DNA from 2 places in the Clostridium sp. HCP1S3_C6 genome. Region 2 is predicted to be linked to the other one. Evidence: riboswitches for the same ligand, from Rfam matches in the RefSeq annotation. Region 2 holds a riboswitch; the other holds the start of a gene.
The links. Region 2 has a riboswitch for FMN ahead of ribD (bifunctional diaminohydroxyphosphoribosylaminopyrimidine deaminase/5-amino-6-(5-phosphoribosylamino)uracil reductase RibD). Riboswitches for the same ligand answer to the same signal wherever they lie in the genome.
Positions count from the first base shown of each region.

Region 1: it holds a riboswitch for FMN, as region 2 does, so the genes downstream of both, ACTNAO_RS08860 (ECF transporter S component) here and ribD (bifunctional diaminohydroxyphosphoribosylaminopyrimidine deaminase/5-amino-6-(5-phosphoribosylamino)uracil reductase RibD) in region 2, are expected to answer to the same signal.

Region 1 is NZ_JBQHRN010000022.1:33,731-41,655, forward strand. It holds gene ACTNAO_RS08850 (protein kinase) at 1-543, opposite strand, end outside; gene ACTNAO_RS08855 (SH3 domain-containing protein) at 608-2,164, opposite strand; gene ACTNAO_RS08860 (ECF transporter S component) at 2,404-2,958, opposite strand; FMN riboswitch at 3,036-3,156, opposite strand; gene ACTNAO_RS08865 (carbon starvation CstA family protein) at 3,211-4,902, opposite strand; gene ACTNAO_RS08870 (Tex family protein) at 5,236-7,398, opposite strand; gene ACTNAO_RS08875 (arsenate reductase family protein) at 7,553-7,900, opposite strand.
Region 2 is NZ_JBQHRN010000003.1:70,807-78,731, forward strand. It holds gene sfsA (DNA/RNA nuclease SfsA) at 1-115, opposite strand, end outside; gene ribH (6,7-dimethyl-8-ribityllumazine synthase) at 567-1,028, opposite strand; gene ACTNAO_RS02030 (bifunctional 3,4-dihydroxy-2-butanone-4-phosphate synthase/GTP cyclohydrolase II) at 1,068-2,261, opposite strand; gene ACTNAO_RS02035 (riboflavin synthase) at 2,295-2,948, opposite strand; gene ribD (bifunctional diaminohydroxyphosphoribosylaminopyrimidine deaminase/5-amino-6-(5-phosphoribosylamino)uracil reductase RibD) at 2,951-4,072, opposite strand; FMN riboswitch at 4,222-4,346, opposite strand; gene malQ (4-alpha-glucanotransferase) at 4,405-5,952, opposite strand; gene ACTNAO_RS02050 (LacI family DNA-binding transcriptional regulator) at 5,991-7,010, opposite strand; gene ACTNAO_RS02055 (sugar ABC transporter permease) at 7,166-7,925, opposite strand, start outside.

The DNA.
Region 1 (7,925 bases), on a different contig from region 2:
TTCAATTGCCTTTTTTTCATCTAGTCTAGATACATTATCTAAAAATTCATCAAGCACATTAAGTTTAAACAACCCTTTCATTAAATGTCTTGGATATGAAACTTTCTTACTGAAACATTTTTTAGGATCAATAACCATAATCTTCTTTTTTTTACACACATATAAATCTTTACAACGTGAATCAATTTTCGTAAACTTTAATTTTTTAAATTCCTTCAATACATAAAATATGTTTTCAGAAATTTTATTATCTAAGCCATATTCTTTTATGTATTTATCTAACTTAATTCCGTTTACCATATCTCTAGTTATATATAATTTACCACACCTATACATTTTAGGAAATGATTTAGATTTACCTGTTCTTGATAAAATATATGATTCATCTCTACATACTTTGGACTCTACAAATATTTTTACAACTTTATTTTCAGGAAGCTTATACACAATTCCGTTATTTCCCTGTCCAAGAAATTCTGCCTTCTCAAACAATTTTTCAGTATAAAAATCAAATTCTGCTGAATAGCAATGATATTTCTTCATTAAGAACATCCTCATATTATTTCTAATAAATAATATGATTAATATGCTAAATTTATACTAATTTTTATAAAACTCTTCTTGCCCTTCCTACTAAGTTCCAAGGAACATTTGTAATTCTAATATTAGCATTTTTATTTGGTGCTTCTATCCATTGTCCATTTCCAATGTACATACCAACATGTTGAAGGTTTGAATAAAATAATAAGTCTCCTGGTTTTAAATTATTTAATGATACTTCATAACCATTTTTTATTTGATCCCAAGTTGTTCTGCCCAAAGAAATACCTGCATTTCCAAATCCCCATTGCATAAGACCTGAACAATCAAAAGCTCTATAACCTTTATTAACATAACTTTCTACTCGTGAATACGCTCCATTAGCAGCTTGAGTAGGGAAAGTTGCCTTCAAAGTCCTAAGAGAAGCTGTTGTAAGAAGTTGTCCATATCCGCCCCAGCAATATGGTACACCAAGTTGAGATTTCATATTACTTAGTACTGCTGAATATTTATCAGATTGTGATAATGAACTTCCACCACCAATTTGTATATAATCTTTACTTACATATGCATTTTGACCATTATAATTTATTTTATAAAAGCCTCCGCTTTCTCCTGTTATTGTTACAGAAGAACCTCTGCTTAATGTTCCAATTATAGAATTAGATGTTGATGCTCCTGATCTTATATTTAATACACTAGCTGTTACAATACCTGTTTTATTAGTTATACTATTTCCAGAAGATGACGAACTAGATCCTTTTGAAATATAATCCTTTGATACATAAGCAGTCTGACCGTTAAAATTTATAGCATAAAAGTTCCCATTTTCTCCTGTTATTGTTACTTTTTGACCATTTAATAAGTATCCCAAAACTGATGAACTTGTACTTGCAGCTGATCTTACACGTAAATTAGTTGAAACATTTACAACTGTTCCTAATATACTTGAATTGCTTCCGGATTGATTTCCAGAAGTAGAACCTTTACTTACATAATCTTTACTTACATATCCCTTTGTACCATTGTAACTAATAGCATAAAATGCTCCATTTTCTCCTGTTATTGTTACACCTTGTCCATTTTTTAAGTGACCAATAATTCCATATGATGTTCCAGGACCACTTCTTACATTTAATGAAGTTGAAACATTTACAACCACCCCTGAAGAACTAGTTAAATTTTCTGCAGAACTGTTATTTTGTGAAATTATTTTAACATAATCCTTATGTACATATCCTGTTATGCTTCTATAAGTTATTTTATAAAAATCGCCACTTTGAGAAATAACCGATACTTCTGTATTATTTAAAAGATATCCTAGTATACTAGAACTTGTACTAGCTTGCGATCTTATTCTTAAATTTGTAGTTACATTTACTATTTTTCCTTTTTGAGTTGACTTAGCAGCTGCTTCTTCAACTTCAGTTTTATCTTCTGTAACTTTTAATGAATCATCATTCTTTTTACTACTAACTTCATCTTGTTTATCACTATCTGCAGTTTTTGTTTCTGCTGATTCTTTAAAAACTTCATCTGCTAATGCACTTTTATCATTAAGTGTAACACCTCCAACTACTAATGTAGATGCTACTACTATTTTCATTATTTTCTTTCTATTCATGAAAAATCACCCTTGCCTTCGTTTGTCTTTATTATACTTTTTTTTCATGTGTAATGCATTGTTTTTATTAATCATTAACTCAATTTTATCATTTAGTGTATTTTATTAACACATAGTACATTTTTTTAGATAAAACTCACAAATATGATATATTTTTGAAATTATATCACAAAAAAATTCTAGACATCTTTAACTAAAAATGTCTAGAGTAAAACCATTAATACTATACTACTTTTTTTCTATTTTTCTACCTTAAATATAACATTTGCAAGTTTTTTATATACAAAATATGCAACTGCAGATACAATTACAGCTTTTATTGTATTAACAGGCAAAAGTCCTACCAAAACATAATCCATAAATTCACTACCTGAAAGATTCATATGAAATGCAGGAAGAAGGAAATAATAATTTGTTGCTATTGCTCCAACTTCCATAACTACTGTTCCTACAATCATTCCTATTAATGCACCCATAGGTAATCTTTTATATTTGTATATTAAAGAAGCTGGAATAACAAAGAATAAACCTATAATGTAATTTGCTATTTCGCCTACAAATCCAGTGTGGGTTCCCATTATTAATAACTTTAATGCTATTTTTAGTGTTTGAATTACTATTGCAGCTAATGGGCCAAAAGCAAGTCCACCTATTAACGCTGGAAGTTCTCCAAAATCAATCTTTAGCCATGTAGTAGTTGGAAATGGTATTTCAAGACACATAAGTACAGCAGCAATTGCTCCAAGTAATGCAATTTTTATCATTTTTCCTAAATGTTCATTAGTGTTTTTCAAAATTAATCCTCCTTATATAAAAAAGACCTGCAAAAATCTTGCAGGTCTTGAATAAATTCAATTTAATAATTAAATTTATATTTCTTCTTCCATCCAGACTATACTGTCGGCTTCGGAATTGCACCGAATCATGCTAAATAAACTTAGCTCGCAGGCTATACTGCCGGTGGAGAATTACACTCCGCCCTGAAGATTTTCATATATTTTCTTTTTATACTATACAATATTAAAAGTATAATTTCAATAATTATATTAATCATTAACTACTTCTTTTTTTTCTTCTTTTTCTCCAAACAACTTACCAAAACATGATACAGCAACCATTATTCCAAGAGCCATTAAAAGTATTGCAAATATCAACTGTAATCCATCAGTTAAGAAAGCAAAGTTATTACCAGCAATTAACTTTTGTACTAAAGATATTGTTGATTGAATTAATGAAGTAAATGTTACTACAAGCATAATTACCATAGGTGCCCAAAGCATAAAGCCCTTTCTGCCTGTTACTCTTAAAAATACTGCAAGTGTAATTAATACTAATGCTGATAAAAGTTGATTAGCAGAACCAAATAATGGCCATACACTATTATATCCACCAAGAGAAAGAACTAATCCTAAAGCTAGTGTAATAAAAGTTGATACATATTTGTTAGTTAAAAAAGCTACTACAGGTGACATATTTTCTTTATCAGTACTACCATCTATAAATAATTCTTGGAAAAACATTTTTCCTATACGTGCAACTGAATCAAGTGTTGTAAGACCTAAAGCTGATACACACATTGTCATAAAGCAAGTTGCAACATAATTTGGTATTCCTATTGTTTCTAAGAATCCTGCAACAGATCCTGCAAATACTGAAAATGGTGTTCCCTCTGGTAATTTACCTCCTGTTGCTGCTGCTCCTACTACTACTAAAGCTACAACTCCAAGCAATGTTTCTACATTCATAGCACCATAACTTATTGTAAGCATATCTTTTTCATTTTTTACTTGTTTTGATGATGTTCCAGATGATACTAAACTATGGAATCCTGAAACAGCACCACATGCTATTGTTATAAATAATGTTGGGAATAAGTTTTTACCTCCCACATTAAATCCAGTAAATGCTGGCAAATTCATTGGAGGATGTGCTACAAATATTCCAAGAATTGCACCTATTATCATTCCAATTAACATAAATGAACTTAAATAATCTCTAGGTTGCATCATTATCCACATTGGTGCTATTGCTGCAACAAAAATATAAACAAATATTACACCAAGCCATACATTCTTACTAAAATATAGTGGACAAGCCATTCCTATTGCAAGCATTGCAATTAGTAATATAATACCAATTATAAATTGTTCTTTACCACTTGGCTTTCTATGTTTTATATATATACCAAATGCTATTGATACAAAAATAAATAACATTGAAATTGATGCAGCAGCAGCATTAGGTGTAACTTTTGCACCATCTTTACCAAAACCATTAAATGTACCTGCAACTATATCTGCGAAGGCTGCAATAACAAGTAATGAAAAAATCCATGCAAAAAGTGAGAAAAGCTTTTTACCTGTTTTGCCAATATATTTTTCAATTAAATATCCCATTGATTTTCCATCATTTTTAACTGATGCATACATAGCTCCAAAATCATGTACAGCTCCAAAGAATATACCACCTATTAAAAGCCATAATAAAACTGGTAACCATCCAAAACATGCTGCAATAATTGGTCCTGTTACAGGGCCTGCACCTGCTATTGATGAAAATTGATGTGAAAATACAACACCTTTAGAAGTAGGTATATAATCTTCATCATCTTCTAATCTATAAGCTGGTGTTTTAGCTTCTGGATCTATTCCCCATTTGTTTGCTAACCACCTTCCATAAAGTAAATAGCCACATCCAAGGGCAACAATTGCAATTAATATAAGTACTATACCGTTCATAAAAAACGCCCCCATTTAAATTATTACATTAACATACTCAAACTTACTTTTATTAATATATATACAAACACATTTGCATATTTATTAAATTAAGTACTCTTAAGTATATTAATATTATGTTAATAATATTAGCACTTTATAATCATTTTTTCAATTATGCAGCTATTTTTTATAATTTTATTAATAAATTTGCGTTTTTTTATAAATACCAAATTTTTATATTCGTTTTCAAAAATCATTTTATATTTATGCACATAGTTATTGCAAAATGACAAAAAAGCTTGTTACAAATTATAAATTTAATTTATATTTCGTAACAAGCAATATATTTTCTTATTCTTTTATATCCTTCATGCTTAATGCAATTCTCTTTCTTTTTTCATCTACTTCAAGAATTTTTACCTTTATTACATCTCCAACCTTTACAATGTCTAATGGATGCTTAACAAACCTGTCTGCCATTTGGCTTTTATGAACCAGCCCATCTTGGTGAACTCCAATATCGACAAATGCACCAAAATCAGAAACATTTCTTACGGTTCCCATAAGAATCATTCCAGGTGTTAAATCTTTAAGATCAATTATACCTGTTTTTAAAATTGGCTTTGGCATCTCATCTCTTGGATCTCTTCCTGGTTTTTGAAGTTCCTTTATTATATCTTTTAATGTTAATTCTCCAATTTCTATTTCCTTTTCTATGTTTTTGATACCTTTTTCCTTAACTCTATCTTCTATATCAAATAATTTATTATTTTTCAAATCATCTTCTGAATAACCTAAAATTTCAATGAGTTTCTTGGCTTCTTCATATGATTCAGGATGAACAGCAGTATTATCTAAAGGTTCATTACTTTCAGAAACTCTTAAAAATCCCGCACATTGTTCATAAGCTTTTTGCCCAAGCCTCTTTACCTTTAATAGTTCCTTTCTTGATTTAAAGCCACTATTTTCATCTCTATATTCTACTATATTTTTCGCAATAACTGAATTTATTCCAGATACATATGTTAAAAGGCTAGGTGTTGCTGTATTTAAATCTACTCCAACTTTATTTACAGAATCTTCAACTACCCCTTGAAGTGATTCCTCTAATCTCTTTTGAGTAACATCATGTTGATATTGTCCAACTCCAATAGCTTTTGGATCTATTTTTACAAGTTCAGCCATAGGATCTTGAAGTCTTCTTCCTATAGAAATGGCACCTCTTACCGTAACATCTAAATCTGGATATTCTTCTGTTCCAAGCTTAGATGCTGAGTATACAGAAGCTCCTGCTTCAGATACTATTACATAAGAAACTTCCTTTCCTGTTTCTTTTTTTATTTCTGAAATCATTTCAGCTATAACCTCTTCAGATTCTCTTGATGCTGTACCATTTCCAAGAGATATCACATCAACATCATATTTATTTATAAGCGCCTTTAATGTTTTCTTAGTGCCTTCTATATCTCTTTTAGGTACAGTAGGGTACACTGCTGTATTTTCTAAGAACTTACCATTACTATCAAGAATTGCTATTTTACATCCTGTTCTAAAACCAGGATCATACCCCATTACTGTTTTTCCTTTTATAGGAGCTTGCATTAAAAGCGCTTTTAAATTTTCCTTAAATACATTTATTGCTCCTTCCTCTGCTCTGTCTGTAAGTTCACTTCTTATTTCTCTTTCTATTGAAGGATAAATAAGTCTTTTGTATGCATCTCTAATTGCTATTTTAATATATTCATCAGTATTTTCATTATTTTTCAAAACATGATTTTCTAAATATTTAATTATCTTTTCATCATTTGCTTTAATCTTTACTGATAATATTTTTTCCTTTTCACCTCTATTAATTGCAAGAATCCTATGAGATGGAATCTTTTTAACCTCTTCACTATATTCATAATACATTTCATATGGTGTTGTCTCATCACTTGAACCTTTAGATTCAATAACTCCTTCTCTCATTACAAGTTCTCTTATATATTTTCTAAACTTTGCTTCTTCAGATACAGCTTCAGCTATAATATCAAGTGCCCCATTTATAGCATCATCTACTGTTTCAACTTTTTTCTCTTCATTTATATATTTAGAAGCCTCTTCTCTTACATCACCACTAAACTTACCATTCATAATAATATCTTTTAATGGTTCTAGACCTTTTTCCTTTGCTATAGTAGCCCTTGTTCTTTTCTTTGCCTTATATGGTCTATATATATCTTCAACTTCAGTTAATGTTTCAGCTTTTGAGAGTGCATTAACTATTTCTTCTGTAAGCTTACCTTGTTCTTCAATAAGCCTTTTAACATCAGCCTTTCTTTCATCTAAATTTCTCAAATATGTTAATCTTTCAGAAAACTTCCTAAGAATTTCATCTGAAAGTCCTTCTGTTCTCTCTTTTCTATAACGTGCTATAAATGGAACTGTATTTCCTTCATCAAGCATTTCTATTACACTATCTACCACACCTAATTTTATTCCAAGTTCCTTTGATAATCTTTCTTGTATACCCATGATACCTCCATTTTTATGTATAAAATTAACATTATAATTATATACTTATAACAAAAAAAATAAAAGCTATTTTATTTTTCTTAAAATAGCTTTCACCTTGTAAAATTATTTAGTCTTTATTCTTTTAAAAACAATTAATTAACTAAGCTGCCTTTTAATCATTATTAATCCATTCATTAAAAACTTCTGGTTTAAAACCTACTACTGCTTTTTTACCATTTCTAACTATAGGAGTTTTTATAAGTGTTTGATCCTTAAATAATATTTCTATTTTTACATCTGCACTTCGTACATTTGCAATTCCTGATGTTTTATAATTTTTAGCTTTTTCATTAACCAAATCATTAATAGAAACAGATGACTTTACAGAAGTTAATTCTCCCTTGCTAATTCCTTTTTCTTTCATATCTATAAATTGATACTTTATTCTTCTTTCCTTAAAGAATCTCTCAACTTTTTTAGTATCAAAGCACTTTTTTGCACCAAAAACCTGTATATTCATAGTTCCTGCTACTTAAAACGTAATC
Region 2 (7,925 bases):
TTCCTGTATTAGGTACATGTACTGTAGTTTCAGTTCCATTAATTTTTACAAGAGCATTAAACCTATTAGGTCTTTTTATAAATTCAGCTTTAATAATTTTTTTATTATATTTCATTTTGCACCTACTTATTAACATTATCCACAATTTTTATCCACATATATTTTTCTACTGTTTATAACTTTTTTTAATGTATATTTGCTTTTTTACGTATTTTTCAGCTTAAATCATAATAATGTGACTTATATACACTATATTGTTGCTCAAACATATTTGTATCATACATATTGTGTTAATTTTTTATTAATATAATGTTAACATTTTTGCCCTAATAGCAAAACTTATCAACATTATCCACCGATGTTATCCACATTATTAACACATTTACAGTATATATAGCTTATAACTTGTGAATAAAAATTGATTTTTTCTGTTTCTGTGGATAACTTTTAAATTATTATACATTCTTATATACTTTTCTACAACTTTTTTCTTTTTTATTTATATAAAAAATAGCCTTGAAGCTAAAAATTAAGCTTCAAAGCTATTTAATAAAATATTTCTTTTATTATAAATTGTTCATTAAATTAACCATTTCAATTGCAGTTGACGCTACATCAAATCCTTTATTTCCAGCCTTTGTTCCAGCTCTTTCAATAGCTTGCTCAATTGTATCTGTAGTAAGCACACCAAATATAACAGGTTTACCTGTTTCTAAAGATGCCATAGCTATACCCTTAGAAGCTTCTGCACATACATAATCAAAATGAGCTGTTGATCCCTTAATAACTGCTCCTAAACATATTACAGCATCATATTTATCAGATTCAGCCATTTTCTTTGCTACAAGGGGTATTTCAAAAGCTCCTGGCACATATGCAATTGAAATATCTTCATCTGCTACCCCATGTCTTTTTAACCCATCTAATGCACCATCAACTAATTTCGAAACTATAAACTCATTAAATCTTGCAGCTACTATTCCTATCTTTATATTTTTTGCTACTAATTTTCCTTCTATTATATTCATTTTATTCACCTTTCCTTTTTATTAAATTAATTTTAAAATTTATAACATATGTTGCATTTTTTCTTTCTTAATTCTTAAATAAAATTCATCATTCTTGTTTGGTTTTATTTTTAATGGAACTCTCTCTATTATTTCAATTCCATACTCTTCAAGCCCCTCTATCTTCTTAGGATTATTTGTCATAAGTCTAAGCTTTGTAGCTCCTAAATCCTGAAGTATTTGAACACCTACCGTATAATCTCTTGCATCAACAGGAAGCCCTAACGCTATATTAGCATCTACTGTATCATAACCTTGATCCTGAAGTGCATATGCTTTAAGTTTATTAATAAGCCCTATACCTCTTCCTTCTTGTCTTAGATAAACAAGTATTCCTTTCCCTTCTTCCTGTATTTTTTTCATAGCTGCATCATATTGTTCACCACAGTCACATTTTCTAGAACCAAGTGCATCTCCTGTAAGGCATTCAGAATGTACTCTTGTAAGTATAGGTTCATTATCATTTATTTCACCTTTAACTAATGCCACATGGTGTTCTCCATTTATTTTATTTACATAACCATAGATTTTAAAATCTCCATATTTTGTTGGTAATTTAGCACAAGTAACTCTTTTCATTATTCTTTCATGCTTCTTTCTGTATTCTATAAGTTGTGCTATTGTTATTACTTTAAGTTTATGCTTTTTAGCAAATTCTAAAAGTTCAGTTGTTCTCATCATTGTGCCATCATCTCTCATAATCTCACAACATAAGCCACATTCCTTTAATCCAGCAAGCTTAACTAAATCTACTGTAGCTTCTGTATGACCTCTTCTTTCAAGGACACCACCATTCTTAGCTTTAAGAGGAAACATATGACCTGGCCTTCTAAAATCTTCAGTTTTAGCATTATCTTCAACTAATTTTCTAGCTGTTATTCCTCTTTCTTCTGCAGAAATACCAGTAGTTGTATCAATATGATCAATTGAAACAGTAAATGCAGTACAATGATTATCTGTGTTATTTGTTACCATTTGCTCAAGTGATAGTTTTTCAGTATAGTAGCTACTCATAGGCATGCATATTAATCCCTTTGCAAAACATGCCATAAAATTAACATTTTCTTTAGTTGCAAATTCAGCTGCGCATATTAAATCACCTTCATTTTCTCTATCTGGATCATCAATACACACTATTATTTTTCCATTTTTTAAATCTTCAAGGGCCTCATTAATTGTATTAAACTTTTCCACATTTATCACACCTTTCATCTTTTCTTATTTTTATTAAAGGAAACCATTTTCAAGCAAAAATTTCTCACTTATTGAATCTTGTTTTGTATTTTTTTCATTTTTATTATTAATAAACTTTTCTATATATTTTCCTACAATGTCACATTCAATATTTACTATATCCCCTACTTTTTTAGTCAATAATGTAGTTTCTTCACCTGTGTGAGGAATTATTGATACCTTAAAACATTCAGAAGAAACATATGCCACAGTAAGACTTATTCCATCAATAGCTATTGAACCCTTTTCCACTATATATTTAAGTAATTCAATAGATGTATTTATTACAATCCATGTAGCTATATCTTCTTTATATGTTTTTTCTATCTTTCCTGTACCATCTATATGACCAGTTACTATATGCCCTCCTAATCGAGACTGCAATGTAAGAGCTCTTTCCAAATTTACAATGCTACCTTTTCTCAAATTGCCAAGATTACTTCTTCTGTATGTTTCATCCATAATATCTGCAATAAAGTAATCACTGCCAATATGAGTTGCTGTTAAACAAACACCATTTACAGCTATACTATCTCCAAGTTTTGTTTCTTTAAGCACCTTTTTAGCCATTACCTTTACTTGTGAATTATTAGCATTTCTTTCTAAGAAAGCTACTTTTCCCACTTCTTCTATAATTCCAGTAAACATATCTAATCCTCCTTTTTACCTTTATCCATATATCCTTCTATTAATATATCTTGACCCATTTTTTTATATTGGAGATTTGTAAGCTTAAAGGCCTTACTAAGTTTATCAATTCCATCACCAGCTATAGGTCCCTTAGCATTATTTCCTCCTATTATCTTTGGTGCTATATACATCTGAATTTTATCAACTATATTACTTTTTAATGCTGAAAAGTTTAGCGTAGCTCCTCCCTCAAGTAAAACACTATCTATATTAAGTTGTCCTAACCTTTCAATTAAATCATTTAAACATACTCTTTTTTCACTATCTTCAGCACAAACTAAAATCTGTACGCCCATATTTTCAAACTTTTTTCTATCTTCAAATGAAGCAGAACTTGTACATGCAATTATGGTTTTAACATCATTAGCTGTTTTAACAATGTTAGAATCAAATGGCGTCCTTAATTTGCTATCTACTATAATTCTTATAGGATTTATATTTTCTTCAATCCTGCAAGTAAGACTTGGATTATCTTTAATTACTGTATTTACTCCTACCATAATTGCAGAATATTGCTTTCTTAATATGTGCACATTTTTTCTTGATTCTTCCCCAGATATCCACTTTGACTCACCAGTTTTTGTAGCTATTTTTCCATCAAGAGACATAGCACTTTTCATAAGTACAAAAGGCCTTTTAGTTACTACATATTTCATAAACACTTCATTTAATTTTAAACACTCATCCTCTAAAACGCCACACTCTACTTCAATACCAGCTTCCTTTAACATATAAACTCCTTTTCCTGCAACAAGAGGATTAGGATCAAGGGTTCCTATTACCACCCTTCTTATCTTTTTTTCTATTATTTTTTTTGCACATGGAGGTGTTTTACCATAATGAGAACAGGGTTCAAGTGTTACATACATAGTTGCACCAGACACATCAAATTCTTCTGCATTTTTAAATGCATTTACTTCTGCATGCCCTTCTCCATACTTCATGTGATATCCAGAACCTATAACATTATTATCTTTAACTATCAAAGCCCCTACCATAGGATTAGGACTTACATGCCCCATTCCCTTAGAAGCTAATTCTAATGCAATACCCATATATTCCTTATCTTTATCTGTTATCATTAGTATCACCTCACAAAATTAATAAAAAAATCCTAATCTTAATAAAGATTAGGACAGCAAACATAATTTATATATTTATAAAAAAAAGCTCTGAAATATAAATATTTCAGAGCAAAAATACAAATTAAAATAATATAAAATACCTTAAACTACATCTTCTTTCATCCAGACTATACTGTCGGCTTTGGAATTACACCAAATCTGCAAAAATTATTAATAATTGCTCGCGGGCTTTACCGCCGGTAGGGAATTACACCCTGCCCCGAAGAATTATTCTATTTTATATATATAATATTACTAATTATTTTCTTTGTCAACTATTTAACAATGTATTATTTTTCTTCTTCTTCCTCATCCTCATCTTCTTCAATAACTTCTGGGAAAAATCTACCTGTTAAAATATTCATTTCATAAATCTTGTCAGCTAAAGCATTATCAAAGCTTCCATCTTCAGCTCTCCATTGCCAATTTCCCATTGTTGTAGATGGCGTATTCATTCTAGTTTCAGCTCCAAGATTTAGAAAATCTTGCATTGGTGCTATAGCAACATCTGCAACACTTGACCAAACACCTCTAATAAAGCCCCAGTTATAGCCTTCTTCGCTATTTAAACCTAAATAAGTTTTAGCTATAGTTGCTTCTTCTGTTGATGAACTTTCAGTAAACCAACCTACAAAAGTATCATTATCATGAGTTCCAGTATAAGCTATGCAATTTCTTCCATAATTTTGTGGAAGATAATCATTATCTCCTTCTCCATTAAATGCAAATTGTAGTATTTTCATTCCTGGATATCCTGTTTCTCTTAAGAAATCAATAACTTCATCTGTTAAGAACCCTAAATCTTCAGCTATAACATTAATATCTCCAAGTTGCTTTTTGATTTCCTTAAATAATGACATAGCTGGTCCTTTAACCCACTTACCATTTATTGCTGTATCATCACCATATGGTATTGCCCAATATGCTTCAAAACCTCTAAAGTGATCAATTCTTAAAACATCATATAATTTTAAACTTTCTCTAACTCTTGATACCCACCAAGTATATTTGTCTTTTTTCATTTTATCCCAGTCATATATAACATTTCCCCATAATTGTCCTGTTTCAGAAAATGCATCAGGTGGGCAACCTGCAACAACTGTAGGTTCAAACTTCTTCATATCCATTTGGAAGTTTTCAGGATGACTCCATGTATCACAACTGTCATATGCAACATATATAGGAATATCTCCTATAAATTCAATACCAAGATCATTAGCGTATGCTTTTAATTCATACCATTGTTTAAAGAATAAGAATTGAAGGAAAGACCAATATTCAATATCATCCTTTAATTCCTTTTTATATTTTGCTAATGCTTTAGGTTCTCTTTTCTTTATGTCATCATCCCATTCAGACCAACTCTTTAAATCAAAATGATTTTTAACTGCCATATATAATGCATAATCCTCAAGCCAGAACTTGTTTTCTTTTTTAAATTTTTTGAATTCTTCTTTTAATTCTTTAAATTTTCCCTTTTTACTAAAATTAGAATATGCTATCTTTAATACTTTATATTTACTTTCAAATATTAATGCATAATCAACTCTAGTTTTATTTACTCCAAAATCTACATCAATGTAGTCTTTTTCCTCTAAAAGTCCCTCTTCCACAAGCTTATCAAAATCTATAAAATAAGGATTACCAGCAAAAGCAGAAAAACATTGATATGGAGAATCTCCATAACTAGTATGTCCAACAGGTAATAGTTGCCAATATTTCATTCCTGCTTTATTAAGAAAATCAGCAAATTTGTAAGCTTCCTTTCCAAAAGTTCCTATTCCAAATTTCCCTGGTAGTGAAGATATGTGCATTAATACTCCAGCAGATCTTTCCATTAATCATCATCCTCTCTTAATAATTTTTCTTAGATATATTATAACAAATTTTTTTTACAAGATTGTCTTTTTATTAATTTTGTTTCCAAAACTATATGCTTATTTTTTGAATTTCTATTATTTATAAGTTCCAATAAAACATTGGCACTTTTGGTTGCTATTTCTATTTTAGGCTGACTTATTGTTGTTATCCCTGGATTATAAAATTCACTTACATCCATTCCATCAAAACCTATAATTGAAATATCTTTACCTATTTCTAAACCACTATCCACAACAGCTTTAGCAATTCCTATAGCCATAAAATCTGATATTGCAAACACTGCAGAAATTTTTTTACCTGAACATAAAAATTTTCTCATAACTTCATAAGCAAGTCTGGTACTATAATTTCCTTCCAAGATGTTACCTTCATCAATATTAATTCCTGCTTCAATTAGTGCCTTCTTATATCCGTTAAGCCTCAGATTACTAATTCCTGTATCTTTTTTTTGCCCAATCATTATAGCAATATCTTTATGCCCTAAATCTATTAAATATCTAGTAGCAGTATACGCTGATTTTTCATTGTCTACTCCTACTGATGAATATCCATCTTTATCCTCATCTACAATAGTATTTACTGATGTAAGTACTATTGGTATACCCAATGCCTTTAATGTCATTCTTCTTTCTGAATTGAAGTTTCCTCCAAGGCAAATTACTCCTTGCAATCGTTTTTCTTTTATAAGCGACTGTAATGTATCAAAATCATCTTCTTTTGTATAATCATTTTGTTCAAATATCATTGTATATTTTGATCCATTAATTATATTTCCAATAATATTTGTCATTTCTGAGAATAATGGGTTAAACACACCCATTACTAAAACACCAATATTATTAGTGTTATTTTGTTTTAATATTCTAGCACTATTATTTGGAACATAGTTACTTTCCCTTATTACCTTCTTTACTTTCTCCCTTGTACTATCCTTAACATCACTATGATTATTTAATACCCTTGATACTGTACTTACTCCTACCCCGGATAACCTTGCTATATCTTTAATATTCATATTATCCCCCCATGTTCTTAAATAATATCGAAACATTGGTAACGATACCGAAAATAGGGTTTAAATAGTTCCTGCTTATTTTTAAGCAGGAACTAAAACCACTCATAAGTTATCTAAGAAATATCATACCTTTAATTACTATAATAAATTAAATATTAGCCCTTAACTGAACCTGCAGTTAATCCAGTTGCTACATATTTTTGTAATCCCATGAATAATGCTACTACTGGGACTGATGATAATATTGCAGCTGCTGAATATTGTGTCCAGTTAGATGAGAATTTATCTTTAATAAATGATTGTAAACCTGTTGCTAAAGTTTGTACACTAGCATCTTTTAATAATGCTTTACTATATATAAATTCACTATATGCATTAATAAAAGCAAATAAGAATACAACAAGTAACATATTTCTCATTAATGGTAATACAATCTTTGTAAACACTTGTAAAGTAGTTGCACCATCAACATATGCTGCTTCTACTAGATCATCAGGAATACCATCCATATATCCCTTCATAAGCCATATATTATAAGCACTACCACCTGCTTGTAATAATATTATTGTGAAAAGATGATCCATAAATCCAAGTTGCATACATACTGTTATAATAGCAGGTAATGCCATTGTAGTTGGGAACATTTGAAGAATTAATAATGCCATTAATCCTTGATTTCTAAATTTAAATTTTAATTTAGAAAAAGCAAATGCAGCTGGAACAGATAATGCTAATTGAATTACACCTACAGATAATGAAACAACAAGTGAATTCTTTAACCATATTAAAAAGTCAGTACTTGTAAATATTGACTTATAGTTAGCCATAGTAAAAGTTTTTGGAAAAATACTTGTACTTGTAGCAAAAGAAGTTCCTTCAGCTACTGATGCTGAAAATATTGCCACTATTGGGAAT